DNA from 4 places in the Solibacillus sp. FSL H8-0538 genome. Region 3 is predicted to be linked to each of the others. Evidence: riboswitches for the same ligand, from Rfam matches in the RefSeq annotation. Region 3 holds a riboswitch; each other region holds the start of a gene.
What was found. Region 3 has a riboswitch for S-adenosylmethionine ahead of MHH87_RS14050 (methionine ABC transporter ATP-binding protein). Riboswitches for the same ligand answer to the same signal wherever they lie in the genome.

Region 1: it holds a riboswitch for S-adenosylmethionine, as region 3 does, so the genes downstream of both, metK (methionine adenosyltransferase) here and MHH87_RS14050 (methionine ABC transporter ATP-binding protein) in region 3, are expected to answer to the same signal.
Region 2: it holds a riboswitch for S-adenosylmethionine, as region 3 does, so the genes downstream of both, MHH87_RS16150 (bifunctional homocysteine S-methyltransferase/methylenetetrahydrofolate reductase) here and MHH87_RS14050 (methionine ABC transporter ATP-binding protein) in region 3, are expected to answer to the same signal.
Region 4: it holds a riboswitch for S-adenosylmethionine, as region 3 does, so the genes downstream of both, metA (homoserine O-acetyltransferase MetA) here and MHH87_RS14050 (methionine ABC transporter ATP-binding protein) in region 3, are expected to answer to the same signal.

The regions. Positions count from the first base shown of each region.
Region 1 is NZ_JBBOPI010000001.1:2,812,774-2,814,978, reverse strand. Features, by position in the region: gene pckA (phosphoenolpyruvate carboxykinase (ATP)) at 1-235, opposite strand, end outside; SAM riboswitch class I at 755-875, shown strand; gene metK (methionine adenosyltransferase) at 1,215-2,205, shown strand, end outside.
Region 2 is NZ_JBBOPI010000001.1:3,374,692-3,376,896, forward strand. Features, by position in the region: gene MHH87_RS16150 (bifunctional homocysteine S-methyltransferase/methylenetetrahydrofolate reductase) at 1-949, opposite strand, end outside; SAM riboswitch class I at 1,064-1,164, opposite strand; gene hemG (protoporphyrinogen oxidase) at 1,259-2,205, opposite strand, start outside.
Region 3 is NZ_JBBOPI010000001.1:2,936,493-2,938,697, forward strand. Features, by position in the region: gene MHH87_RS14045 (methionine ABC transporter permease) at 1-237, opposite strand, end outside; gene MHH87_RS14050 (methionine ABC transporter ATP-binding protein) at 230-1,258, opposite strand; SAM riboswitch class I at 1,475-1,579, opposite strand; gene MHH87_RS14055 (thioredoxin family protein) at 1,625-1,942, opposite strand; gene MHH87_RS14060 (toprim domain-containing protein) at 1,961-2,205, opposite strand, start outside.
Region 4 is NZ_JBBOPI010000001.1:1,855,350-1,857,554, forward strand. Features, by position in the region: gene MHH87_RS08720 (hypothetical protein) at 105-995, shown strand; SAM riboswitch class I at 1,057-1,163, shown strand; gene metA (homoserine O-acetyltransferase MetA) at 1,269-2,205, shown strand, end outside.

The DNA of each region.
Region 1 (2,205 bases), 120 kb from region 3:
TTACTTTGCCCCAGTCAATTTTATCCTTAGAGCTATCTTCTTCTACCATGTATTTATCTTTAGGAGAACGACCAGTATATTTACCTGTTTCAGCGCATAAGGCACCGTCTACAGTTAACATTGCTTCTCCGCGTGATGTAGCTTTTTCTACTAATTGTGGTACTGAAAGTTGAACTTTGATGTTTCCACCGCTTAATAATTCCTTCAGTTCGTTAGCAATTTCTACTGAATTCATCGATTAAATACCATCCTTTTTTATAATATTCCCAGTTTTAAGGGATTTCTTTTTCCTATTTCAAAAATAGTATAACACATTGAGTTAAATAATCTATACTAACTCTTAATTAATTTTAATGATTTTTTTACTGTACAGAAGGCTCTACACCAAAATCTGTACTTGACAGCACATTCCACTCCAGGCGGACGCTTTCCGCGGGCAAGCACCGAGCCGCTTCAGTGGAACAAAAGAACAAAGGCTAAGTACGCCACGTCCTGTGGCAACGCCTTTGTGACCAACATCGTGTTGACCTCAGTCCAGGGTCTCGGTTCGCATGCTTTTCCCGCAGGAAGCTTTGCTCTGTAGCGAAAGGCGAATGCCGTCAGCTACACTCGCCGCCTTCCGTTCCATGTGCTTATAAAATAGTACACTTTCTTTTAGGTAAAGCGCAAGTTTTGGTAAAGACCTGTACAGAAATCGACAAATATTATTTGACATCACTTGAATTATTACGTAACATGTAGTCTTGAACGGATACTCTTATCCCGAGCTGGTGGAGGGTCAGGCCCTATGAAACCCGGCAACCTGCAATACATGTTAATCATGTAACGTGTTGGTGCCAACCTGATGCAAGGGACATTCCCTTGAACGATAAGAGTGAAAGGTAACGAAAACAACACTCCTTTCCTCACGTACGATTGTACGATTAATGAGCGAAGGGATTTTTTTATTTAGTGCTTAAGAAAGGTTAACTTTTTTAACCACATAATAAAGGACATCATCTCGTCCTGTAATGGGGCGAGAGGTGTCTATCCAATAAATAGGAATTAACTCGAATGAAATGAGTTCTTTCAATATTATATACCTTTCGAAATCCTCGTGTTAAAAAAGCAGTAAAGGCTTGAAGTTCATCCTATTGGCATGAACTTAACATGGGAATATGAGTACCGTCTCAAATTCGCAAGTTTACTTGCAAGGATAACTAGGAGGAAATCAAATGACAAACCGACGACTGTTTACATCTGAAAGTGTAACGGAAGGGCATCCGGACAAAATTTGTGACCAAATTTCAGATGCCATTTTAGATGCGATTTTAGCAGAAGACCCAAATGCACGTGTAGCGTGTGAAACAACTGTAACAACAGGTTTAGTACTTGTAGCAGGAGAAATTACAACATCTACATATGTAGATATTAAAGGAATCGTTCGTGATACAGTAGCAGAAATTGGCTATACGCGTGGTAAATACGGCTTTGATGCTGAAAATCTAGCAGTATTAGTAGCAATTGGTGAGCAATCACCGGATATCGCACAAGGTGTTGACCAAGCACTTGAAGCACGTGAAGGTTCAATGACAGATGCCGATATCGATGCAATTGGTGCTGGTGACCAAGGTTTAATGTTTGGTTACGCATGTAACGAAACACCAGAACTTATGCCTTTACCAATTAGCTTAGCGCATCAATTAGCACGCCGTTTAACAGAAGTACGTAAATCAGGCGAGCTTACTTATTTACGACCAGATGGTAAAACGCAAGTAACTGTAGAATATGGTGAAAACAATACACCATTGCGTGTGGATACAATTGTTATTTCTACACAGCATGATGAAGATGTAACATTAGAGCAAATTCAAGCAGACTTAAAAGCGATGGTAATCGGACCAGTCGTACCTGCTGAATTAATCGATGCCAACACAAAATACTTCATCAATCCAACAGGCCGCTTCGTAATCGGTGGACCTAAAGGCGATGCTGGTTTAACAGGGCGTAAAATCATCGTTGATACGTATGGTGGATATGCTCGTCACGGCGGCGGCGCATTCTCTGGTAAAGATGCAACAAAAGTTGACCGTTCAGCAGCATACGCAGCACGTTACGTTGCGAAAAACATCGTAGCAGCAGGTCTAGCTGATCGTGCAGAAGTACAACTTGCATATGCAATTGGTGTTGCTCGTCCAGTGTCAATCGCGGTTGACACATTTGGCA
Region 2 (2,205 bases), 440 kb from region 3:
TCGCCTTCACATGAAGCGGTTCTTGTTTTGGTGGTTCTGGTACGCGTACAAACTCTACGCTTACTGGCTTAATTTCTTTAGCTGCAAGCGGCTTTATATTCGCTAAATGTTCTTTAACCGCTTTAATATGCTTCGGGGTCGTTCCACAACAACCGCCAATTAAACGCACACCTTGGCCAACTAGCTCCACGGCTGCACGCGCAAAATAATCCGCTTCTGATTCGTACACAACGCGCCCATCTTCTACATCAAGTAAAGATGCATTTGGATACGCAGACAGGTACGCTGTTTTTGGTAGCTGTACGCCTTCAAATGCTTGAATTGTATGGAAAGGACCTAAACGGCAGTTGCTCCCAACAATATCTGCACCGATATGATCTAACTCATACAATGCACTATTTAGCGTCATACCATTTTGTAATCTACCTGGCTCATGCATTGATACTTGGGCAATAATGGGTAAATCCGTTAATGTACGTAGCAATTGTACAGATGCTGATAATTCATCGAAATCATAATACGTTTCTAGTAAAAATCCGTCCGGCTCACCTGCAAGTAACACTTCGGCCTGCTCACGAAATGCTGCTAAAATCTCTTCAAGCGTTGTATCGCTTTTACGAATGCCACGAATACCACCAATTGTTGCAAGCACAAACTGTCCACCTGGTGCAGCTGCACGTTTTGCTATTTCAAGTGCGGCGCGGTTAAATTCTGCTACCCGTCCCTCGTAACCGTAACGAGCTAGTTTAATCGCATTGGCGCCATATGTATTTGTTTGAATGATATCTGCACCAGCTGCAATGTATTCACCGTGGATTTTTTCAATAATTTCCGGTCGGGCAACATTCATTTCCTCATGGCAATAATCTAAGCCATATGAATACAGTAGCGTACCAATCGCACCATCTGCTGTTAACACACGTGTTTGTAACGTTTCAAGCAATCCCATACTATTTCCTCACTCTCATTCCACACGATTTATTTACTGTATTTTCAGTCTTTTTCATCTATAATAAAAAGCCTTCTTGTTTAAGAAGGCTTTACACATTGTAAATTTAGTTCCCTCTCATCTACAGGCATTAATAGCCTACTGGATTTAGCACCTGACAAATGTTGGTTGCTGAAGCTTCATTGGGCCAGTCCCTCTGCTTCTCTCGATAAGAAATATATGAATTTTTGAAATAATTAAAAGAATCATAACTTTATATAAGAAGAACGTCAAGACTATTTAACCGAATAAAGCGGAAGCTAGTTTAATCTACTTGATTATTGTAATAATTTGGTCTGCCGTTTTTCTACCATTTTGAATGCAAGCACCAATTCCTACACCAAAATAAGAACAGCCCGCAAGCAGTAGATTGGGATACCGTTTTTCTAGATCTTCTACTACAACACCTAACGCTTCATTATGTGCTAAATCATAGCGCGGCATTTGATGTATCCACTTTGTCACATTGACTACTTTCGGTGCCTCTTCAATGCCAAGGCTTAAACGAATATCCTCTCGCGCAACTTGTGTCAACTGTTCATCTGTCATTGCAGCTAGCTCTTCGTAGTGTGGATTACTATTTTTATAAAATAATCGTACAAGTAAATTACCTGAGGCCGATGTATGCTTCCATTTACGGCTCGTCCAAGTTGAAGCGTTACATACTAAATCACTATTATATGAAACGATAAACCCTGTCCCATCAGCTGGTAAAATGCTATCAGGTACATCAAAACCTAGATACATCGTCAATACGGAAGCTGTTGTGAATTTTTTCAAGCTTGTATCTATCGCCTCATCTACTAATACCGAGCGCACCGTTTCATTTGGCACAGCAAGCACGACAACATCCGCAGTTATTGTCTCGCCATTTGCTAGTACTACATCATATTGCTCGCCATTTTTGACAACACGCTCTGTTGCAGTATTTTTAAAAAACTCAACTTCAGGTAAGCTTTCCTCTAAACGATCAATTAAAGCAGGCAGTCCTGTGCGGAATGAAATGAATTTTTTATTATTCGCTTTTTCAAACTGCTCACGGTTCTCCTCAAAACCTTTAATAATTGAACCGTAGTTATTTTTATAGTCCACTAAATATGGTAATGTGGATGCTAGTGATAGCTGATATAAATCCCCGGAATAGACCCCCGCAAGCACTGGCGCAACCTGTTTCTGTACGAGCTCTTCACCCAAGAAATAATCAAGGAACTCTCCAA
Region 3 (2,205 bases):
TAAAATTATAAGCACGATAAACGGAATGGAACGGAAAATATTTACGACAGATCCTGTTAAAAAATGCGCTACTTTATTTGCCCCTATTTGATTGGGACTCGTTAAAAATAGTAAAATCCCGATTGCTAGACCGAGCACAAAGGTTACACCTGTTGAAATTACAGTCATATAAAGTGTTTCATACGTCGCTTCCCACATTTTGTCCCACACGACGTTCGGAAATAATTGACTAAGCATGCTCAATCACCTCCGTTTTAATTTCATGCTGCTCAAGTATTGCTAGTGCAGCATCTATATCCGCTTGCTGTCCATCAATATGCACGAACAATGTACCGTACGGACCACTAGTTGTATGAGAAATATCACCTTGAACGATATTAATGGCAATATCAAACTGCTTAATAATTTGCGAAATGACTGGTTGCTCTGTCGTTTGTCCAACGAATGATAGCTTAATGATGTTCCCAGATTTATATTTCGCTAAAATTTGCTCTAAAGATTCTTGCGTTTCTTGTGTTGCACCTGATACTTGTGAAACGAATTTTTTCGTAATTGGTGCTTGCGGGTGTTGGAATACTTGTAGCACCTCACCTTGCTCCACTACTTGTCCAGCTTCCATAACAGCGACGCGGTGACAAATTTTACGAATAACGTGCATTTCGTGTGTGATTAGTACAATCGTTAAGCCAAGTCTTTTATTAATATCTAAAAGAAGCTCTAAAATTGAATCCGTCGTTTCCGGGTCAAGTGCAGATGTTGCTTCATCACATAAAAGTACTTCTGGGTTATTCGCTAAGGCGCGCGCAATACCGACACGCTGCTTTTGTCCTCCCGAAAGCTCTGAAGGATACGCTTTGCCGCGACCAGTAAGACCAACAAGTTCAATTAACTCTTCTACACGTTTTACACGTTCTGCTTTGGGAACACCTGCAATTTCAAGCGGGAAGGCGATGTTTTCCGCCACAGTGCGTGACCATAAAAGGTTGAAGTGTTGGAAGATCATACTAATTTTTTGACGAGCCTCGCGTAGTTTTCGTCCTGAAGCAGATGATAGCTCATTGCCACTAACTGTAACTAAGCCCTTTGTTGGCTTTTCTAAACCATTTAACAGGCGAATCATTGTACTTTTACCGGCACCACTATAACCGATAATGCCATAGATTTCTCCTTGCTTAATCGATAAGTTTACATTTTCAACAGCTGTTAAGTCGCCATTTTTCGTTTTATAAACTTTCGTAATATTTTTTAATTCAATCATTACTGTACTCCTTCTAAAAACAGCATCCTCTGCGCTGCTTTATTTTGTAAACCAAGAGTGTTAATGCGCCGGTTTACACCCGAACTGGCGAACTGACCAACATCATGTTGGCATCGAACTCGAGGGCGTGGCGATTAAACCTAGACGTAAACGAAAAAACCTTTCTACTTGAAGACATAGTAGAAAGGTTTTCGCATTTTTATACGTTCAACCGTTCTCTCATCTCTCAAAGCTTAACTTTGTGTGACTTGGCACCTTTTCATCATACATGCTGGTTGCCGGGCTTCATAGGGCACTTCCCTCCGCCTCTCTTTATAAGAGTAACGCTATTAAATTTTTTATTATGAATGTTACTTTATCACGCTATCAATTATGCGTCAAATGTTTTTTTAATATTTCATACAAAAATGGTACGGATTGAAATGCATAGATTTTATCTACGATTTCACCTCTTTGCGATATAACTAGGCAGGGCACACTTTCTATTTCAATATCATAAGCGAGCTGCTCCATATAATTTAAATTGGCTTTCCCTAATGGGAGATTTGGGAGTAATTGTTCCACAACATCCATCATTTTTGATGCAACTGCACACGTACCACACATCGGTGTATATAAATAAAAGGCAGTTAACGGCTGCTCTTGCATTTGTTGTTCCCACTTTTGTCTAGTCCATTCGTTCATCTGCTTCATCCTATACTTTTATTTGTGAACGGCAAATTTTGCTACCTCTAATAGCTGAAGTAAAATAGCACTTGGAGTTTCGGCTACTTCTATATATTGCTTCGGGATGACGAGCTGTATCGCATCAGAATAGCAACGCTTCATGAGCTTACGTAATTTCTCTCCGTTTTTATCGGCATCAAACATTGTATACAGATCGCAATGCTCATAAGGCTCGATAAGCGTGATTAAGTCTTCTTCACTAATCGTACCATTTGTACATA
Region 4 (2,205 bases), 1.1 Mb from region 3:
GTGGTGGAGCGTTTACTTTCGCTTCGGGCTCGCAAGCAGCTTGTCGCGTGCAAACAGGCGCGAATGCACTTTTCTAATATACGCTGTGAAACGAGGGATGAACAATGAACGCTGAATTTTTTTGGCATCCAAAAGAGCACATCAAGTTACCTAAATGGGCGAGCTACACAACCCCATTTGAACTATATGCCTTTAGTGCAACAGTTGAAGATGAAGTTCTATTACTCTATAACATAACAACACCAGATACTGAAGAGGATACATTATTTGAATATAAGCTCGTACATTTAAAGGTACATGGTGCAGTCATCTTACACATTAAGTTACCGTTATTTGTCGATCGCATGGATCAGTTTTCAGATGGCTGTTATTTGTTTGTGAGTTCTCGCATTGCTATTGATGAAGGACCAAACGCGATAATTGCTAATAATCAAGGGAAGATTGTTAGTCAATTATTACTCGGTGATGGTATTAATTATATGCAAATTGATGACAGTGACCGCATTTGGGTTGGCTATACCGATGAAGGTGTCTATGGGAATTTCGGGTGGGACCCTAGTAATACAATCGGCCGTGAAGGTGTCGTCGTTTTTAATCGGTCAGGGAAGCGGCTATGGGATGCGCGTATGTTTGACATGGTGGAATGCTCTGCCATGAACATTAATAAGGAAGAACAACTTTTCTTTATTTACGATGATTTTAAGCTCGTGAAGGCCTATGATGATTTAGAAGGAAGCTTGAATTGCGGTTTTTGGTCCATTAGGGAACAATATTTTCAACATTTTGTACGCGATGAGGATGATACATTTATAGTGTCTGATTGGCAGGGGCAAGTAAGGCGTCTTTTCCCGCATAGTACAGACTATTTACCAGGACCCGTAATCAATTTCATGGACGATGCTAACAGTTTACTAGATGGTGAGATTTTGATGCGCGGTAATTATGTATATATGCTGCAGGACGATACGATTTATCGGAAGGAGTTCGGGAGGTAAAAATACATTTATAATTATTGCATAATTCCAAATTGCATGATATTATTAATCCAATTTAATAGTCTTATCAAGAGAAGCAGAGGGATATGGCCCGTTGAAGCTTCAGCAACCTCTAACATGGTTAGAAAGGTGCTACTTCCAGCAAGGGACTCCCTTGAGAGATAAGAACGAGCGATCAACCTCTCATTCTTTTTGCTGGAATGAGAGGTTTTATAATTTCACGGTGCCATATAGACTTCGCCCTTGTTAAAAACTAAAATGGGGGGAATACGAATGCCAATTAATATACCGAAACATTTACCCGCTGGAGAGCGATTGAAAGAAGAAAAAATTTTCGTAATGGAAGAAGACCGTGCGAAAACACAGCAAATCCGTCCTTTAAACATTTTAGTGTTTAATTTAATGCCGGAAAAAGAGAAAACCGAATTACAATTACTACGCTTATTAGGGAATACACCACTTCAAGTAAACGTGACATTTCTAAATACCGCTACATACGAATCAAAAAACGTCTCAAAATCTCACTTAGATACGTTTTATCAAACATTCGATGAAATCAAACACCGCCGCTATGACGGACTAATTATTACCGGGGCACCCGTTGAAAAAATGGACTTTGAAGCAGTTGGTTATTGGGAAGAAATTAAAACCATAATGGATTGGGCAAATGCCAATGTGACGTCAATCATGTATATATGTTGGGGCGCACAGGCAGCACTCTATCATCACTTTGGCATCGGAAAATTTGAGCTACCGAAAAAATGCTCTGGTATTTACTCACATGTCATTACCGATTTAACGGTAGACCTTGTACGCGGCTTTAGTGATGAATATGTCGCACCACACTCAAGACATACATCGGTTTCGATTGATGAGGTACGCGCACACCCTAATTTACGTTTACTAAGTTATTCAGATAACGCAGGGGTCTTTATTGTACAGTCGAAAAACAATAAGCATATTATGATTACCGGCCATCTAGAATACGATGCATCTACGCTCTCGGATGAATATTACCGTGATTTAGAGAAGGGCGACGAAATTGAGATGCCTGTGAACTACTTCCCGTACGACGATTCAACAAAGGCACCTAAAAATACTTGGCGCGCGCATTCCCACTTGCTGTTTTACAACTGGTTAAACTACTACGTATACCAAGAAACACCTTATAATTGGCATTTTGTTGAAGATGCGATTGAATTTCATATTT